Regions from separate parts of the Candidatus Pantoea multigeneris genome, predicted to be linked through region 3. Evidence: predicted binding sites of a transcription regulator. Region 3 holds the regulator's gene; each other region holds the start of a gene.
What was found. Region 3 encodes Fur, which represses iron uptake genes when iron is present. Its sites were predicted from a motif close to ATAATAATGAGAACNACTATCAA; they were not measured.
Positions count from the first base shown of each region.

Region 1: the regulator Fur is predicted to act here: its motif matches at 1,737-1,759, upstream of F3J40_RS12040 (TonB-dependent siderophore receptor).
Region 2: the regulator Fur is predicted to act here: its motif matches at 2,458-2,480, upstream of F3J40_RS08505 (TonB-dependent siderophore receptor).
Region 4: the regulator Fur is predicted to act here: its motif matches at 2,174-2,196, upstream of fepD (Fe(3+)-siderophore ABC transporter permease).

Region 1 covers NZ_VWXF01000004.1:259,762-264,302, forward strand. Annotated here, with positions in the region: gene F3J40_RS12040 (TonB-dependent siderophore receptor) at 1-1,688, opposite strand, end outside; gene F3J40_RS12045 (LysR family transcriptional regulator) at 1,946-2,845, opposite strand; gene F3J40_RS12050 (coniferyl aldehyde dehydrogenase) at 2,949-4,361, shown strand; gene F3J40_RS12055 (glucosyltransferase domain-containing protein) at 4,468-4,541, opposite strand, start outside.
Region 2 covers NZ_VWXF01000002.1:682,210-686,750, forward strand. Annotated here, with positions in the region: gene F3J40_RS25280 (salicylate synthase) at 1-186, opposite strand, end outside; gene F3J40_RS08505 (TonB-dependent siderophore receptor) at 235-2,415, opposite strand; gene F3J40_RS08510 (ABC transporter substrate-binding protein) at 2,570-4,114, shown strand; gene F3J40_RS08515 (ABC transporter permease) at 4,120-4,541, shown strand, end outside.
Region 3 covers NZ_VWXF01000006.1:191,414-195,954, reverse strand. Annotated here, with positions in the region: gene glnS (glutamine--tRNA ligase) at 1-1,642, shown strand, start outside; gene F3J40_RS15410 (hypothetical protein) at 1,804-2,196, shown strand; gene fur (ferric iron uptake transcriptional regulator) at 2,247-2,690, opposite strand; gene fldA (flavodoxin FldA) at 3,038-3,568, opposite strand; gene ybfE (LexA regulated protein) at 3,698-3,979, opposite strand; gene ybfF (esterase) at 4,136-4,541, opposite strand, start outside.
Region 4 covers NZ_VWXF01000005.1:177,205-181,745, forward strand. Annotated here, with positions in the region: gene F3J40_RS13560 (ATP-binding cassette domain-containing protein) at 1-150, opposite strand, end outside; gene fepG (iron-enterobactin ABC transporter permease) at 183-1,166, opposite strand; gene fepD (Fe(3+)-siderophore ABC transporter permease) at 1,163-2,149, opposite strand; gene fepB (Fe2+-enterobactin ABC transporter substrate-binding protein) at 2,329-3,297, opposite strand; gene F3J40_RS13580 (isochorismate synthase) at 3,475-4,541, shown strand, end outside.

The DNA of each region.
Region 1 (4,541 bases), on a different contig from region 3:
ACATCATCATGTTTATACTCAATGCCGATCTCTTTATTGATGCTGGTTTCAGCCTTCAGATCACGGTTCCCTTGCAGATAGCAGGCACCAGAACTGGCGTAACAGCCCTGCCCCTTGCTGTACAGCAGGTAGTTAGGGTTAGTCTGATACAGGTTCGGCGCTTTCCAGGCACGTGCAATTCCGAGCTTCAGCGTGAAGTCGTTACCCAACTCTTGCGAAAGGTTAAGTGCCGGGCTGAAGTCACCACCGCTCATACTCTGGTGGTTGTAGCGCAATCCTGGCGTCAGGCGAGTGCTGTCAGTCAGGTCGATATTATCCTCAGCATAAACGCCGTAGATATCTGCCGAGCTGTACTTGCTACGTCCCGTATCAGAAATCCCTGCAACAGATCCGCCAGACGTGGCTTCGGTATTTGATGTTGGGTCTTTCATGGTTTGATGATTAAACTCCGCACCGAAGGTCACATTTTGACTGACCCAGAGATCGAACGGAATATTCACTTCAGAATGCAGATTGGTGTCATTCAGATTGATGGTGGAGAAGCCTTCATTGGTACTACTGAAGATACCGGCAATGCCGCCAGATAACCCTTCATTCATTCGGGTATTTCGCGTCTTCTCAAACTGAATGTAGTTATTGGTGGTGACACCGTTATCCCATGCGCCGGTATATTTCAGACTTAACGTTTGACGATATAAAATGTTGGTTTCTTTGCCATAATTGGCCTTCACCAGCGCATTACTGTTGGTGTTTTGCGTATCACCCGCATACAAGTTACCCTGGCGGCTATAGCCTAATCCTAGCTCCAGCGCCTGGCGGGGGATAAATTCCCAATGTAATACCGCATTGATATCTTTATTGATAAAACCTTCACGGCCAGAAGGTAATGTTCCCGCGTAAGTACCGGTGCGCCCCGCGGTATGGCCTGCATTGATATTCTCACCATCGGCCTGGGTTTTATTCCAGTTGCCGTATAAGCGCAGTGTCAGATTATCCGTTAACGCACCGCTTACGCTGGCATTATAACGTTTGGTTGCACCTTCTTGTTTGTGCTCCGGCGCATTGAAGTAAGTATTAAAACTCCCGTGCCATGCCTTTTCCGCCGGTTTCGTGATGATGTTGATGACACCACCCATCGCACCACTGCCATACATGGCCGCAGCAGGACCACGAATAACTTCAATACGATCAATCATTTCTGGTGGCACCCAGTTGGTATCACCGCGCGTGTCACGTTCGTCACTCCAGCCATAACGGACTGAGTTACGGCTACTGACCGGCATACCATCAATCATGATCAGGGTGTTTTCTGGTCCCATACCGCGAATATCGATCTGACGGTTATTACCCCGTTGGCCACTGTTGGAGTTACCCGTCAGGTTGACACCGGGCATGGTACGAATAATTTCAGAGAGATCACGCTGAATAGGGTGCTTTTTGATTGCCTGACTGTCGATAATCGAAACGCCGGGAGCCTGGAGTGTTTGCTCTCTCGCAGTGACTACCATTTCGTTTTCGCCACTGCTTTTTTTATCACTTACCGTCAGGGGTTGGGTCTGCTGTTTTTCGTCGTTATTAACTTTAGTGGTTTTTGATTCAGGGCTGGTATCGGCGGCCAATGCCAAAGACATCCCGAGATTACAGGCGATAAGCGAAGCCAGTAAGCTGTATTTAGTTGCAATTTTCATAAGGGTATTAATCACCTGCCTGTGATTGTAAGAAAAATGAAAAAACGCACTATAACGAGAATGATTATTGATTACAACGTCAGGATTTAATAATTATTTAATTCTGCGGGTGTAACATCTTTAAATTCGCGCCGCGAAAATACGATGCCATTATTATTTCTAAGGGTAAAGAACTCCCATTCATATTTGTTAATACTTTAATAACTGATCGAGCTATTTAATGCCGTTATCATTAAATAGCTTATAATTCCGCTAAATTAATCATCTGTTGCAGAGGATTTTAATTGCCGTATTAAAACCTGCCTTGCATGGGCGATACGCGGTTGGCGCAGCGCACTGGGCAGCCACAACAGATGGTAGCGGATTTCAGTATCACCCACGGGAGCAGGCAGCGTCACCAAATCGCCCTGTGCGATTTGTTCGCGACAAAGAAATTCGGGCATTACCGTCCAACCAAATCCACGACACAACAGACTACGCTGCCCACGCAGATCTTGCCCTACCACAGTTGGCAGCAATGTTTGATAGGGAATACGGTTTTTGTCTAGCCAGTGGTCGATCAATGAGAGTTTGAGATCATAAGCCAGCAGTGGCTCATTGATTAATCCGTTGGCAAAATCGGTAGCTTGCTGTAAGCGATGTGCAACCTGGGGTGAGGCGACAGCAATCACCCGATCGCGAAAGATCACCTCACCTTTTAAGCGTTCATCAGTTATCGCGTGGGCAGTGATGCCCAAATCACAATGGCCTTCCAGCACCATTTGAGCCACTAATGAGCCATCTCCGGTGTGCATATGAACGCGGATGCCGCTCTCTAACAGGGGCAACAACTCGCCCGACAGCTTTTCCGCCATGAAATCGGCGTGGCCAATGATTTGCAGCGTGCCGCTAACATCCATCGATCGTGCCCGGGCCGACGAGAGTGCAGACTCTGCAATATCCAGTGAGCTACCAATATCGGCCGCCAGGTCATCAGCCGCCGCAGTCGGCACGACACCATGCACCTGTCGCTCAAACAGCGGGCGTCCCACCGCCACTTCTAGCCCGTTAATATGCTGCGAAACGGCAGGCTGAGTCAGGTTCAGGGCTCTTGCCGCGGCAGAGATAGAGCGCTGGCGATAAACTTCGATAAATGTATGTAAGCGAACCAGAGACATATCTACCCATAAATTTATTTATACCCCTACTAAAATAGCCTTGTTAGCGCCAGAAGACCAGTGCGCGTAAGCTTCCTGTATCGCAATCAGACAGGTAAAAATCATGTCGCATCAGCAAGAGTTACAACAGGTTTTACAGGCAATGAAGCAGGCACATTTGCAGGCTGGCCCCGCTTCAGTAGCACTTCGTCGCGATCGTTTACAGCGTAGTATTGCGCTGATTCGTGATAACCATGAGGCAATTAACGCAGCTATCAATGCCGACTTTGGTCATCGCAGTGCCTATCAAACCCTGGCCGCTGACTTACTGACTACCATGAATATGTTGCAGCACTCGGCAGAGAATCTTGAAGCGTGGATGCAACCGGAAGCCGCAGAAGTGCCTGTTGAAGGTATGCAGGCGTGGATCGAATCGCAGCCGCTGGGCGTAGTGGGTATTATCAGCCCGTGGAACTTCCCGATTAACCTCGCATTCGGCCCGCTGGCGGGGGTGTTTGCTGCCGGTAACAGTGCGATGCTCAAACCCTCTGAGCTTACACCGCACACGTCTCAATTACTGGCTGAGCTGGTCCCGCGCTACTTTGATGCCAGCGAACTTACCGTGGTGTTAGGTGATGCTGCAGTTGGTCAGGCTTTCAGCGCCCTGCCATTTGATCACCTCGTTTTCACCGGCAGTACCGCCGTGGGTAAACATGTTATGCGTGCAGCGGCAGAAAACCTGGTGCCAGTCACGTTGGAACTGGGCGGCAAGTCACCTGTTGTGTTGGATTCAGATGCGGATGTTGCCCTTGCAGCAGCCAGGACGATGACCATCAAAACGTTTAATGCCGGACAAATTTGTATCTCTCCGGATTACCTGATGCTACCAGCCGCAGCTCAGGCTGAATTTGTGCAGCACGCACAGGCGTTTATGCAGCAGGCTTTCCCAACCCTGCAAGAGAACAGTGATTACACCGCGATCGTGAGTGACCGTCACTACCAAAGATTGGTTCAGCTGATAGAGGACGCGCGGGCTAAAGGTGCACGGGTAGTGAGTCTGGCCCCGGCTGGAGAACCTGATTTTGATGCGCTGAGCCGTAAAATTGCCCCGCATCTGATTCTGGATGCTAATGATGGCATGGGCGTAATGCAGGAAGAGATCTTTGGGCCATTGCTGCCGATTAAAACCTATTCTGGTGATGTAAAAGAAGCAATCAATTACATCAATGCGCACCCGCGCCCACTGGCAGCCTACTATTTTGGCTATGATGAGACTCGTCAGAAACAGATGGCAAACCAGACCACATCGGGGGCGCTGGTGATCAACGATGTCATGACCCATGCCTCACTGGATAGCCTGCCTTTTGGTGGTGTAGGCGCTTCTGGTATCGGCGCTTACCACGGTATTCATGGCTTCCGCCGTTTTAGCCATGCAAAGCCAGTGGTGATTCAGGATGCGGCCGGCACAACAAATCTGCGTTTACGTGCGCCCTATCAGGATAAGCTGATTGCGGCCAGTGCGTTGTTACAAGACTAATCGCAGATCAAGCCCCACCATGGTGGGGTTAAGGTATTGTTCTTGCCAGTCTACTCCAGCATAAGCTGGAGTAGACTTAATATAACTTTGATGAAAGTCTAAGTGGCTATTTTACCCGCGGAGCCTGCTTTACATATTGTTGTGGTATATCACAGGCTGGCATTTTGAAATTCACGACAG
Region 2 (4,541 bases), on a different contig from region 3:
CGCCAATGCATCCAGTTCGGCGTAGCTCAGGCGGCGTGTTCCCGCAACCAGCGCGATCTGGTCAGGTTGCTGTGTCGCCCAGTCACGTAACTGTTGGCCCAATGGCCTATCGGTCCAGTAACCCTGCTGACGATAGTGCTCACGCTCACTATCACTCCAGGCACTGTAACGTTGGCGTTCATTCATGGTGTTCTCCTTGCCGAAATGAATTACCGGCGTTAGCCGGTAAGAAAATCAAAAGTCCCAGCTAAATTTGGCAATGACCTGGCGACCTGCGCCCCAGAAGCAGCCGGTGTCTGTGGAATAGCAGCCAGCAACCACTTTGCGGTTCAGCAGATTTTGCGCGGTAAGTTGTAGCTTGCCGCCGCGCAGAGAAGGATCGAGCTTGCCAAGTTCATAGCGGATTGAAGCATCCATCAGGCCGTAGCCCCCGGTGTGGAACGTGTTATCCAGCGTGCCGCCTTGAGTGCCGCCGCTGAACCTCCCTCCCACCGCCAGCCCCAGGCCTTCAACAGTTGTTCCCGCAGGTGCTTGCCAGTCGAGCCACAGTGCGCCAAAAGTGCGCGGTACCCGTAGCGGCGTTTGACCCGCATGGCCTTCGGTATCCTGCGTGTATTTAACCTGCTGCAAGGTGTAGCTGCCGATGACGCTAATCTGGCGGGTCACCGCGCCGCGTGCTTCCAGCTCTAACCCCCGCGCACGAATTTTGCCGCCCTGGGTCTGATATGTGGAATCTACCGGATCGGTGCTCAGGCTTTTATCCTGCGTCAGGTTATACAGTGCGGCGGAGAGCAGGGTGGTGGAGCCCGGAGGCTGATACTTGACGCCAGCCTCATAGAGCTCTCCACGGCTGGGTTTAAACGGTTTTTGTTCACGAGAAAGACCGGCGACCGGCTGGAAAGATTGTGCCCACGTGACGTAAGGCGAGATGCCATTACTGAACAGGTAGTTCAGACCAACCCGACCCGTGGTTGCCTGGTCATGCTGCTCGTAGTTTTGGCCATAGAGAAAATCTTTGTTAATGATTTTGCTCCAGTCATGCCGCACGCCCAGGGTGGTACGCCACTGTTGCCAGGCGATTTGATCCTGAACATAAACGCCGGTTTGTGTTGATGAGACGCGGCTGTTCTGCCACCACGCGGTCGGACCGTACTCTGCGACACCATAGTGAGGATGATAAATATCCAGTGCAGAAACCGTACCGCTGCCATAGTCAGCATGGCCTCGTAGGTGATCAACGCTAACACCGGTCAACAGCTCATGGCTTAACATGCCAGTGTCAAAAAAACCGTGTAGCTGATTATCAACATTCAGCGTGTTGTAATGCTCGTCAGAAACGGCAGTATTACGGCTGATGGTCTGCTGGTCTTCATTCAACCCGGACATCACCACCGCATCATAATTTGAGGTTTCGCCAAAGTATCGGCCTTTTAAAACGGTTGACCAGTCTTCACTGAAGCTGTGGGTGTAGCTATACCCCACGGTAGACTGCTTGCGGCTAAAGGTATTGTGACCAGGCTCACCGGGGTAAGCATCCAGCGGCAGTTTGCCATTGGGATTTGAGAAGACCGTCCCTGACGCAGGCAGTGAGGTAATGGCACCTAAATCGGGATCGTACTGAAAGCGGGAATAGAGCGTCAGGCTGTTGTTGTCGTCAGGATTAAAGGTCACTGAGGGGGCCAGTGCATAGCCTTTGAGTCTGGTCCCTTGCTGCATGCCATCAGCGAGATGTCCGGTAGCCACAAAACGGTACAACACGCTGCCGCTGTCGTTGACTGCGCCGCCGAAATCCAGCCCCACACGCCCGTAGTTACGGCTTCCACCTTCCACTTCAATATGTCGAACGGTTTCTCGCGTTGGCAGCTTACTGGTTAAAGCAATGACCCCACCAGGGTTGGACAAGCCGTACAACACCGAAGCCGGGCCACGCAACACATCGATCTGCTCCAGCAGAAAAGGATCAACCTGCTGTACACCAAACAGCAGGCCATTCGTATTGCGTAAGCCATCCTGGAACACATCGGAGTAGCCGGTATCACTGTAGTTGAAACCGCGCAGGGTGAACTGATCAAATGCGGTTACCCCTCCCCACTGTTCGGCCGCTACCCCAGGCGTATAGCGCAGTGCTTCATTCAAGCTTCGCGTATTTTGATCGTTCATCTGTTGACGGGTAATCACCGAAACCGATTGTGGCGTCTCCACCAGTGGCGTGGTGGTTTTTGTTGCACTGCTGCTTTCACCAGCAGAGAGCTGACTACCGTATGAAGTCGGGTCCTGGGCGGTGACGGTGAGTGTTGGACTGTTCTGCTGTGCCCAGGCGCTCTGCAACGCGAGGGTCAGAAGGGAAAGTGAAAGAGCGGTAGCCGCGCGCTGCGTGGTTTTTTTTCCTGCCAGATATGTCGTGCTGCGTTCCATAGCAATCCTCTGCCAAATCCTGAATGAAATTTTTTCTTAATGTTTTTTTTGAGAATGATTATCAATAGCGCTGATAATAATGTAATGATATAACATATGGTATGATCATTAATGAAGCGTTAATTTAAGGATTTCGTTAAGGGAGCAGCAGGGAATGAACCAGGGTTTAACCAGAAGAACACTGATAAAAATGGTGGGTATTGGTGCGGGAATCGCACTGATCAATGGCTTTTCACCGTTGGTATGGGCAAATGAAACCTCTCCGCAGCGCGGTGGAGTACTGCGCGCGGCCTTTGCTGGTTCGAGCAGTGACTCCACCAACGTCCTGCACTCTACCAACAGTAATGTCGACTATGTGCGTGCACGTCTGATATGGGATTCATTAGCGGAAATAGATAATCAGCGTATCGTCTGGCGTCTGATGGAGTCCGCTGAACCAAACAACGATGCCACGCGCTGGACGCTCAACCTGCGCAAGGGCGTGACCTTTAGCGATGGGCGCAAGCTCACCAGTAAAGATGTGATGTTTAGCCTGCGAACCTGGCTCAGCCAGCCGGGTAGCCAGAGTGGTTGGCTGAAGCCGCTAGACCTTGCAGCCTCCCGTATCGACGACGATCACCAGCTGACGCTGCAACTGCATCAACCCGTGGGCTCCTTTGATCTGCTGCTGGCACAGTCGATTTTTATTTTCCCGGAAAACACGCAGGATTTTACCGCGGCCATCGGTAGCGGGCCCTATACCTTGCAGAGCTGGTCACAGGACAAAAGCGTATTACAGGCGCGTCGTGATTACTGGGATGCCGACAATGGTGGCCCGTGGCTGGATGAAATTCAGCTTTACGCCATCAGCGAAAGTGCAGCGCGTCTGAACGGTCTGAAAGCGGGGCAGTTTGACTATGTTGGTGGTATGGCGCTGCTGACCGCGCGGGCTGAGCAAAATAACCCGGCGATGAAATTGTGGCACTCAGCCAGCGCGGAAATGAGCAATCTGGCGCTGAGCATGAACCTCAGCAAAGCACCGTTTAACCGTCCCGAGGTGGTGGAGGCGCTGAAATACGCCATCGACCGCGAAGCGATGGTCCGTGCGGTCACCATGGGCCTGGGTGAAGTGGCAAACGATGCGCTGGGAGCCGGACAACCCTGGTTCAGTGCGGATTTACCGCTACGCCATTACGATCCACAACATGCGCAATCACTACTGAAAAAAGCCGGCCTCACCTCCACTCGTATCGCGCTTCGCACCAGCGACTATGAGTATGGCACCGCCGAAAGCGCCACCTTGCTGCTACGACAGGCAAAAGCTGCGGGTTTCGATCTCCAGCTCAATCGTGTCCCCGCGGCGGATTACTACAGTGATTTTAATCTGCTGCTGAACACGCCGCTGCAAACCAATCTCTATCGACCGATGCCGCTGCCGGTGGCCCTGCCGTTTTACTATGGCTCGGCAGCCCCGTGGCCGTTCACCGGCCCTGCTACCCCTCAGCTCGACAAACTGATGAGCGCCATGCAGGCTGCACGGGGTGACGCTTTACGTCAGCGGGTGGCTGATGTGCAGCATTACCTGTGGCAACAGGGCGGAGATGCCATTTTTGCCCGCATCCCCTCTGTGGCAGCCTCTGCGCCTGGGGTCTTTGGCGTCAAAGCGGCGGGATTCTTCGACTATCCGCTGCTGCGCGATGCCTGGCTACGTCCGGCATGAGGGGAATGCCACGCTTAGCACGCCTGCTCAGGTGCAGCGTGCAGGCCATTTTCACACTGTGGCTGCTGTCAGCCATCATTTTCAGCGCGATGTCTCTGGTGAAAGGTGATGCTGTCACGCAGCAGTTATCCGGTACTGCCAGCCGCGAACAGATCAGCGCATTACGCACGCAACTGGGGCTGGATCAGCCGCTGGTGCGGCGCTATCTGCACTGGGTCAGTGGTGTATTACGGGGTGACTGGGGAAACAGCTATGTGAGCGGTCGTCCGGTCAGTAAGCTGTTATGGGAGCGCGGGCAGTTCTCGCTGGCCCTGGGGGCCACGGCCAGCATACTGTTGGTGATTATCGCCATTACGGCGGGCGTGTATTGTGGTCTGCATCCGGGAAGCCTTACCGACAGGTTGATCAGCACACTCTCCGTGGGAAT
Region 3 (4,541 bases):
GAACTTTATTCGTCAGATCATCGACGAAGATTTGGCGAGCGGTAAGCACAACAGCGTGCATACCCGTTTCCCGCCTGAACCCAATGGCTATCTGCATATTGGTCATGCGAAATCTATCTGCCTGAACTTTGGCATCGCACAAGACTATCAAGGTCAGTGCAACCTGCGTTTCGACGACACCAACCCAGTAAAAGAAGACATGGAGTTCGTTGAATCCATCAAGCGTGACGTAGAGTGGCTTGGCTTCGCGTGGAGCGGCAATGTACGCTATTCCTCTGACTATTTTGATCAGCTGCATCAGTATGCGGTTGAACTGATCAACAAAGGCCTGGCCTATGTTGATGAACTGTCGGCTGATGAGATTCGCGAATACCGTGGCTCGCTGACTGCGCCGGGCAAAAACAGCCCGTACCGCGATCGCAGCGTGGAAGAGAACCTCGCCCTGTTCGAAAAAATGCGCAGCGGTGGTTTTGCTGAAGGTAAAGCCTGCCTGCGTGCCAAAATTGATATGGCTTCCAGCTTTATCGTGCTACGCGATCCGGTGCTGTACCGCATCAAGTTCGCTGAACACCACCAGACCGGTGAAAAGTGGTGCATCTACCCGATGTACGACTTCACCCACTGTATTTCTGATGCGCTGGAAGGCATTACGCACTCGCTGTGTACGCTGGAATTCCAGGATAACCGCCGCCTGTATGACTGGGTGCTGGATAACATCACGATTCCGGTGCACCCGCGTCAGTACGAGTTCTCTCGTCTTAACCTCGAATACGCCGTGATGTCGAAGCGCAAGCTGACGCAGCTGGTGAGCGAAAATGTGGTCGAGAGCTGGGACGATCCACGTATGCTGACCGTTTCTGGTCTGCGTCGCCGTGGGTACAGCGCAGCCTCTATTCGTGAGTTTTGCCGCCGCATTGGTGTGACTAAACAGGACAACATCGTAGAGATGGCGTCGCTGGAGTCCTGCATTCGTGACGATCTCAACGAAAATGCACCGCGTGCTATGGCCGTTATCGATCCGATCAAAGTGGTACTGGAAAACCTGCCAGCCGATCACGCCGAAATTATTACGATGCCTAACCATCCTAATAAACCAGAAATGGGTACGCGTGAAGTGCCATTCAGCCATGAAGTGTGGATTGATCGCGCGGATTTCCGTGAAGAAGCCAACAAACAGTACAAACGTCTGGTGCTGGGCAAGGAAGTGCGTCTGCGTAATGCTTACGTGATCCGTGCCGATCGCGTTGAGAAAGATGACGCAGGCAATATCACTACGGTGTACTGCTCGGTTGATCTCGATACGCTGAGCAAAGATCCGGCTGACGGACGCAAAGTGAAAGGTGTGATCCACTGGGTTTCAGCGCAGCATGCGCTGCCAGCAGAAATTCGTCTGTACGACCGTCTGTTTAGCGTACCGAATCCGGGTGCGGAAGAGGACTTCCTCACCGCGATCAACCCTGATTCTCTGCAGATCAAGCAGGGCTTCGTTGAGGCGAGCCTGGCTGATGCGGTAGCCAGCGCACCTTACCAGTTCGAACGCGAAGGCTACTTCTGTGCCGACAGCGTCTACAGCAAGCCCGGTCATCTGGTGTTCAACCGTACGGTTGGCCTGCGTGATACCTGGGCAAAAGCGGGCGAGTAATCGCTGAATGAAAAAAACGCCTGATTTCAGGCGTTTTTTTTATCTGCATGATGGGCGTTGTCTGATATTCAAGCAATTTAGGTATTCTCTGAGGCAAACAGGCAAGATTTCGGTAGGCTGGGAGCCATAAAGTTCATTCATAACAGGAAGTCGTAAGGAAAATGACATCTCTTGCTCAGGAAGCTCGCCATAGTGTTGTGGAGTTGCACCAACTGATCGAACAAATTTTTAATCACTCCAACGATTCAGATGCTATGTCACTGTTTCTCTCGCACTTTCACCCGGAATTTACCATGGTGACACCACAAGGTGCGGCGTTAAATTTCAATGATACTGAAGCGCTGTTTCGCCGTCTGCAAGGGGCGAGAGAGGGCATGCGCATTGCAACCTGCGAGCATCGTTTGATTTCAGCGCACGAAAAAGAAGTGACGGTGCAATACCGCGAAATACAGATGATGAATGGTGAAAGCCACAGCCGCATCGCTGTTGCGGTGCTGGATTTTAGTTCACGCGTGCCGCGCTGGCGCTACCTGCAAGAGACCCGAGTGGTCTAAAGAGATAAAAAAAACCCGCCGAAGTGGCGGGTTTTTTACTGCATCAAAGATTAATCGTTGTGCAGTGTTTCATCTTCACGGCAGTCACCAGACGCACAGTGACCATACAGGTACAGGCTGTGGTTGGTCAGTTTAATACCGTGACGCGTCGCGATATCTTTCTGGCGAGTCTCGATGGATTCATCGCTGAACTCAATCACTTTACCGCAGTCCAGGCAGATCAGGTGATCGTGGTGCTGCTGCTGAGTCAGTTCGAAAACAGACTTGCCACCTTCAAAGTTGTGACGGGTGACAATGCCAGCATCGTCGAATTGGTTAAGAACGCGATATACGGTTGCGAGGCCAATCTCTTCGCCGATATCGATCAGACGTTTGTACAAATCTTCCGCACTGACATGATGGCATGCAGGTTCCTGAAGCACTTCCAGAATTTTCAGTCGTGGAAGCGTGACTTTCAGGCCTGCCTTCTTCAATGCGGAGTTGTTGTCAGTCATGCGGATATTGTCCTGTTACTTAGCGAGTCACTTTGTGGCGCTTGGCCTTGAATGTTGGTCACGCGCTATTCTCATTTGCGTCTCATTATAGAACCGACGCAGCAAAATGAAAACCCGAACACCGGATAAATCAACACAGGCTGTAAGGCGAAGAGTCTTGAGCCAGAGGTGGAGCATCAGATGTCGGTTGTTCCGCTGTCCTGCAATCCAGGAGGAGAATAGGCGGATGACCGTTGTGGGTATTGTACAGTGTTGCAGGTGAAAATAAAAAACGTGTGGCTATTATTTCTATCGCTGTTTCCTTTCCATCAATGTGAGCCAGCGCTCACATTGATAGAAAATGCACATCAGGCGTTAATAATCGCGTCTAACTGCAGTTCATCTTTGATTTGCTTCACCCAGCCGTCAACGCGCTGGTTAGTCAATTCTGGCTGGCGATCTTCATCGATGCACAGACCGAGGAAGTGTTTGTCATCGGCCAGGCCTTTAGAGGCTTCAAAGTGGTAGCCTTCGGTTGGCCAGTTGCCGACAATCACTGCACCGTTCGGTTCGATGATGTCACGGATGGTGCCCAACGCATCACAGAAGTATTCAGCGTAATCTTCCTGATCGCCGCAGCCAAACAGCGCAACCAGTTTGCCGTTGCAGTCCACTTCTTCCAGGGTTGGGAAGAAGTCATCCCAGTCACACTGGGCTTCGCCGTAGTACCAGGTAGGAATACCCAGCAACAGAATGTCGTAACCTTCCAGATCTTCTTTGGTACTTTTAGCGATGTCGTGCACGTCAGCAACGTCTTTGCCCAGCTGCTTCTGGATCATTTTCGCAATATTTTCAGTGTTGCCGGTATCGCTGCCAAAGAAGATGCCTACGATTGCCATGGATAAAAAACCTCTTACATCCGGATTGTGGGATAAATGTGTATGCCTGCGTAATTGTGCGAATGATAGCAGACCGGGGAGAGGGGCGGTACTTTATCAGCCCCTGGTTTGTGTTACTGCGTGCGGTTTCTACTCATCCGCTGCTTTGAGTTGCGCCAGCAGAATTTGTTCAATTAATTCGCTACGACTGATGTTGCGAAGCTCAGCAAGGGTGTTCAGTGCTTCAACGGCTTCACTGTTCAGTTTAAGTTCGACACGGCGCAATCCGCGCACCTTATCGCGTTTTAACTGGTTGCGCTTATTGATACGCAGTTGCTCATCGCGCGAAAGCGGGCTGGTCTTGGGACGACCGGGGCGGCGCTCATCGGCAAACAGATCGAGCGTGGTACGATCAGTGTTTTCTTTAGCCATGACTCTGTGAAACTGAATGGGCGCACACTGCGCGATGTTTATTTAGGTATCATTCAGGCCCACTCACTGAGCATGGCCTGAAATTTTAGCGCGCCATCATACTCTAGCCTGGCGGCGTACGCCAACCCTAAACCACTGGTCGGCAAGCAATTGCTGTTAAAGTGCAAAAAATCGCCGCACGCTACGCAGTACTGCTTCGGGTTTTTCTGCATGAACCCAGTGCCCGGCTCCGCTGATGACATACGCATGGGCGGCCGGGAACTGACGTAACAGGGCATCTCGGTAGCGATTATCCAGATACGGTGATTCACTGCCACGAATAAACAGCGCCGGTTCAGGCCAGGCGGGAATCTCCTCCCAGCCAGAAATCGTGCTGTAGTTATCCCAGAGGACCGGCACATTGAAGCGCCACTCCCCCTCCTGGAACGACTTCAGCAGGAACTGAATCACGCCCTCTTCAGGCAAGCTTTCGCGCATCAACTGCGCCGCCTCGCTGCGGGAAACGATACCTGCCGCTGTCACGGCGCGAATGGCCGCGAAAATTTCATCATGACGTCGGGTT
Region 4 (4,541 bases), on a different contig from region 3:
CCCTTGTAAGGGTGATGCCAGACGGCTCAGGGCGCGTAACAGCGTCGATTTACCACACGCGTTTGGCCCGATAATCACCGTTAACTCGCCATCCGGGATGGTGACTGAGAGATCCTGCGCCACAATTTTCTTGTCATAACCGAGGGTCATGCCCTCGCCACGTAACCGGGCAGTTAATTCACTCACTGGCGTCGCGCCTCCCTTACGAGCAGGAAAATCAGATACAGCCCGCCGAGGCTGACAGTAATCACCCCAACCGGCAGTTGATACGGTAAAAAGAAGTGTTGAGCAGCATAATCCGCGGCCAGCAGCAGCAGCGCACCGCAGAGTGCAGCCAGAGGTAATGCACCACGCACGCCGCCACCAAGACGACGGGCAATTTGCGGGGCCAGTAGCGCGACAAACGAAATAGGCCCGGCTAATGCGGTTGAAGCGGCCGTTAACACCACGCCGATCAGCATCAACCACAGGCGGCTGCGTTCAACCGGCACACCCAGCGCGGTAGCCGTATCATCGCCCATCTCTAACAGACGCATCCGCCGCGAGAGCAACGCTGTGGCTAACAGCGCCAGCAGCAGGGCCACAATCACCGGGGGCGTTTTAGCCCAGGTGATCCCATTGAGCGAACCCGCACTCCACAACCCGGCACTGAGTGCCGACTCCAGTGAAGCGCTGATGATTAGCCAGCTATTAAGTGCCATCAACAGCGCCCGAACACTGATGCCAACAATAATCAAACGGAAGGTTTCGACACCGCGCCGCCAGGCAAACAAATACACCACCGCAGCGGTAATGACGCCCCCCACCAACGCAGCCAGCGTCATTCCCTGAATATCTTGCTGGAACAGCACCAGCGCAATCAGCACACCACTGTACGCGCCGGTGTTGAAGCCGAGAATATCCGGGCTGCCGAGTGGGTTGCGCAGTAGCGATTGAAAAATCGCCCCGCTCACGCCCAGTGCTGCGCCAATCAGCAGCGCCATGAGCACACGCGGAAGCCGCCACTCAAGGACGATGAGCTGCACGTTACGCGCCGCCTCACCGTGAATCAGTTGCCATATTTCGCTGGCACTGATGGATAGCGTGCCACGCGTCACCCCGAGAAACAGCAACACCAGGCTAGCCACCAGCAGCCAACTGGCGTGCAACCATGCTTGACGGCTCATTGCGGCCTCCCGATTTTGCTGCGTACCAGAATAATCATGACCGGCGCGCCAATCATGGCGGTCATGATCGAGACACGCAGTTCGCCCGGCACCAACACACGACCAACAATATCCGCTGCCAGCAGCAGAACCGGGGTAATGAGGAGTGTGGCAGGAAGCTGCCAGCGGTGATCTTGCCCAACCAACCAACGAGCAAAATGAGGCGTCATCAAGCCAATAAACGCGATTGGCCCAACAGCCGCTGTGGCCGTGCCGCTCAGCAGCGCAACAGCCACCAGCCCGGTCAGTTGAGTGCGCAACACGCGCGTCCCCAACGCCGTTGCCATGTCGCCGCCCATGCTCAGGCTATTCAGTGCCGGGGCCAGCGACAGCGACAGCACAACGCCAACCAGCGCCGCCGGAGCCAGGGTGCGTAGCACAGTGAAATCGCGGATATCCAGCGAACCGCTCTGCCAGAAGCGCAGATGATCGTAAATATCTGGGTTCATCAGGGACAGGCCAGACGTCAGCCCTTCCAGTACCGCACCAAGCGCAACACCTGCGAGGGTGAGCCGTACCGGATTCACTCGTCCTCCGCCCATTGCGCCGGTTAATGCCACCAGTAATGCCGCGATCAGCGCGCCACTAAAAGCAAAACCCAGCCAGCCTGCTGGCGAATCGGCACCAAACAGTGCGATGCCCAGCACAACAGCGAAACTGGCACCAGCATTCAGCCCGAGAATACCGGGGTCGGCCAACGGGTTGCGCGTCAGGCTTTGCATCAACGCGCCAGCCAGGCCGAGCGAAACGCCAGCTAACAGGCCTGCCAAAGTACGCGGCAAACGCGCATCACGCACGATGATGCAATCGGCGCTGTTGCAGTTGCCGGAGAGCGCGTGCCACACCTGATCAAGAGGAATGGGTTTGGCTCCCAGCATCAAACTGAGAGCAATGAGAAGTAACAGCAGCATCCCTGTGCCTGCCATTACGCGAAGCTGGCGCATAGCGTTAACGACCCTGAAAACAGTGTGATAATGAGACGTGTTATCGGATTTTTCTGCGCCGTATGGTAACACGGCTAGCGGGCAACATGAGGAGGAATAAAGAAATTTACACAACGGAGCACTCCCTGCGCCGATTGTGCGTGATGGGCTGTTGAGTCAGCCCATCGCACTATCAAATGTTACTTCACAAACAGCTGCTCGAGCCGATCCAGCAGATGACTGGCGCTGTAGTAATCGAGACGGAAAGTATCCGCTCCCAGGGCATAAACCTGTTTTTGCTGCACGGCAGCCGTCTGGGAGACAAACGGATTTTTCAGCACGTCATTCGCGACCTGCGGCGGCTCAGCGGCAAACAGCAGCCAGGTTTTTCCATTCAGCCCGCTGGCCATATTCTCACCAGAAAGCTGGATGATATCCTTGCGCTTGCCCATGCTATGGCCTTCCTGCAAGTTCGCAGGCGGAGTAGCAAGCGTGAAGCCCAACTGTTGCAGTAACTGCCCCTGAGCGGATTCGCCAGTCCACAGATTTACCGCGCGACCATTGCCGTTCCAGACCATCGCAGAAACCGGCTGCGGCGGTAGCTTCAGCTTCTGCTTCAGTGCGGCTTCACGCGCATCAAAAGCTTTGACCTTTGCAGCAGCCTCGGCTTCATGCCCAGTGGCTGCCCCTAACTCTGTGACCACCTGTTGCCAGCTCTTATCGTCATAGTTCACCACCAATACCGGCGCAATCGCCGACAGTTGATCAACCAGCTTCAGCGCGGAGTCATTGCCGGTCGCGCTGACCAGAATTAAGTCGGGCGCTTCTGCCGCCACCGCTTCCGCATTCGGCTCGCCAATGTATAACCGTTTTACATGGCGCTGCTTCGCCACATCGCCCCACTGGCGGAAGAAACCCTGATCGTCGGATAAGCGACTGTTCGGTGCCGTTGCGCCGCTGGCAATCACCGGTGCATCAATCGCCAGCAGTGAGCCCGTCAGAGTCACACTGGTAGAAACGATACGTTGTGGTGCTTTTTGCAGGGTAATTTTGCCATTCGTGCCTTCAAGGGTACGCGGCCAGGAACCCTCGGCCCAGGCATTTTGGCTAACCAACTGTAGACAAAACAAAAGCGTGGCACAGATCGCCAGAAAACTACGTTTAAACATAAGATTATTCCATCGTTTTATCGGGACAAGGCATACACGGATTGCGCTGAATTGCCGGGCAAACGCAGAGAAAATCACTGCGCTTTGTTGACACCAAATACGGTTCGTCGTAGCTTACAGAACCACAATAAAAATGATAATCATTATTAATTAACTTATCATTCAATGGATGTGATTATGGTGGACACTTCAACGTTTGAAAATGCCTGGCTACAGGATTATTCCACGCTCTGCCGTGGGTTTGTTTTTACCTCTCCCTGGCAAAGTATTGCCACACAAGGTTGTTTCACGACGTTAACCAATCCGGTCACGGATGGGGCGTTGTTACAAGGAAACTTCCAGCAACAATTGCGTCAACATTTCGCTGCTGCAAAGCAGCAAGGAATCGAAAACCCGGTTGTGGTTGGGGCGATTCCTTTTGATGTTAACGAACCGGCGGCTCTGTTTATTCCCGAGTCTTCGCGCAAGTTCAACCGTGCCGATCTGCTGGCAGGCCTGCCGGTAAATCATGCGCCGTTGCCCGAAGTCACGCGGAGAACCGCCGTGCCGGAGCACGATCGCTTTACCGGCATGGTGGCTGATGCCGTCGCAACCATCAAACGTGGCGAGCCAGAGAAAGTGGTGTTGTCGCGCTTAATGGACATCGTCACGCAGAATCCGGTCGACAGCGCAGCGCTGATGCAGCGTGTGCTGGCTCAAAACCCGAACAGCTATCACTTCCACCTGCCATTACCGCAGGGAGGCGTGCTGTTAGGTGCCAGCCCGGAATTAATGATTCGTAAGCAGGGAGCCGCATTCAGCTCATGCCCGTTAGCCGGTTCGGCACGGCGGGAAAAAGATGAAGCCAGCGACCGCGCTTCCGGTGAAACGCTGATGAACTCAGGCAAAGATCGCCACGAGCATAAGCTAGTGACCGATGCCATGCGTGATGTATTGCAGCCGCGCAGTAGCCAGCTTTCTGTGCCTTATACGCCGGAGCTGATCACCACGGCAACGCTATGGCACCTGGCAACTCAAATTGATGGCACCGCCAAAGACCCACAAGACAATGCGCTATCACTGGCCTGCTTGCTGCATCCAACGCCTGCATTAAGCGGTTTCCCGCATCAGCAGGCTATGCAGTTGATTCAGCAGCTTGAGCCGTTCGAACGCCAACTGTTTGGCGGCATTGTCGGCTGGTGTGATGCCGAAGGCAACGGTGAGTGGGTAGTGACTATCCGCTGTGGCACCGTACACGGCAATCG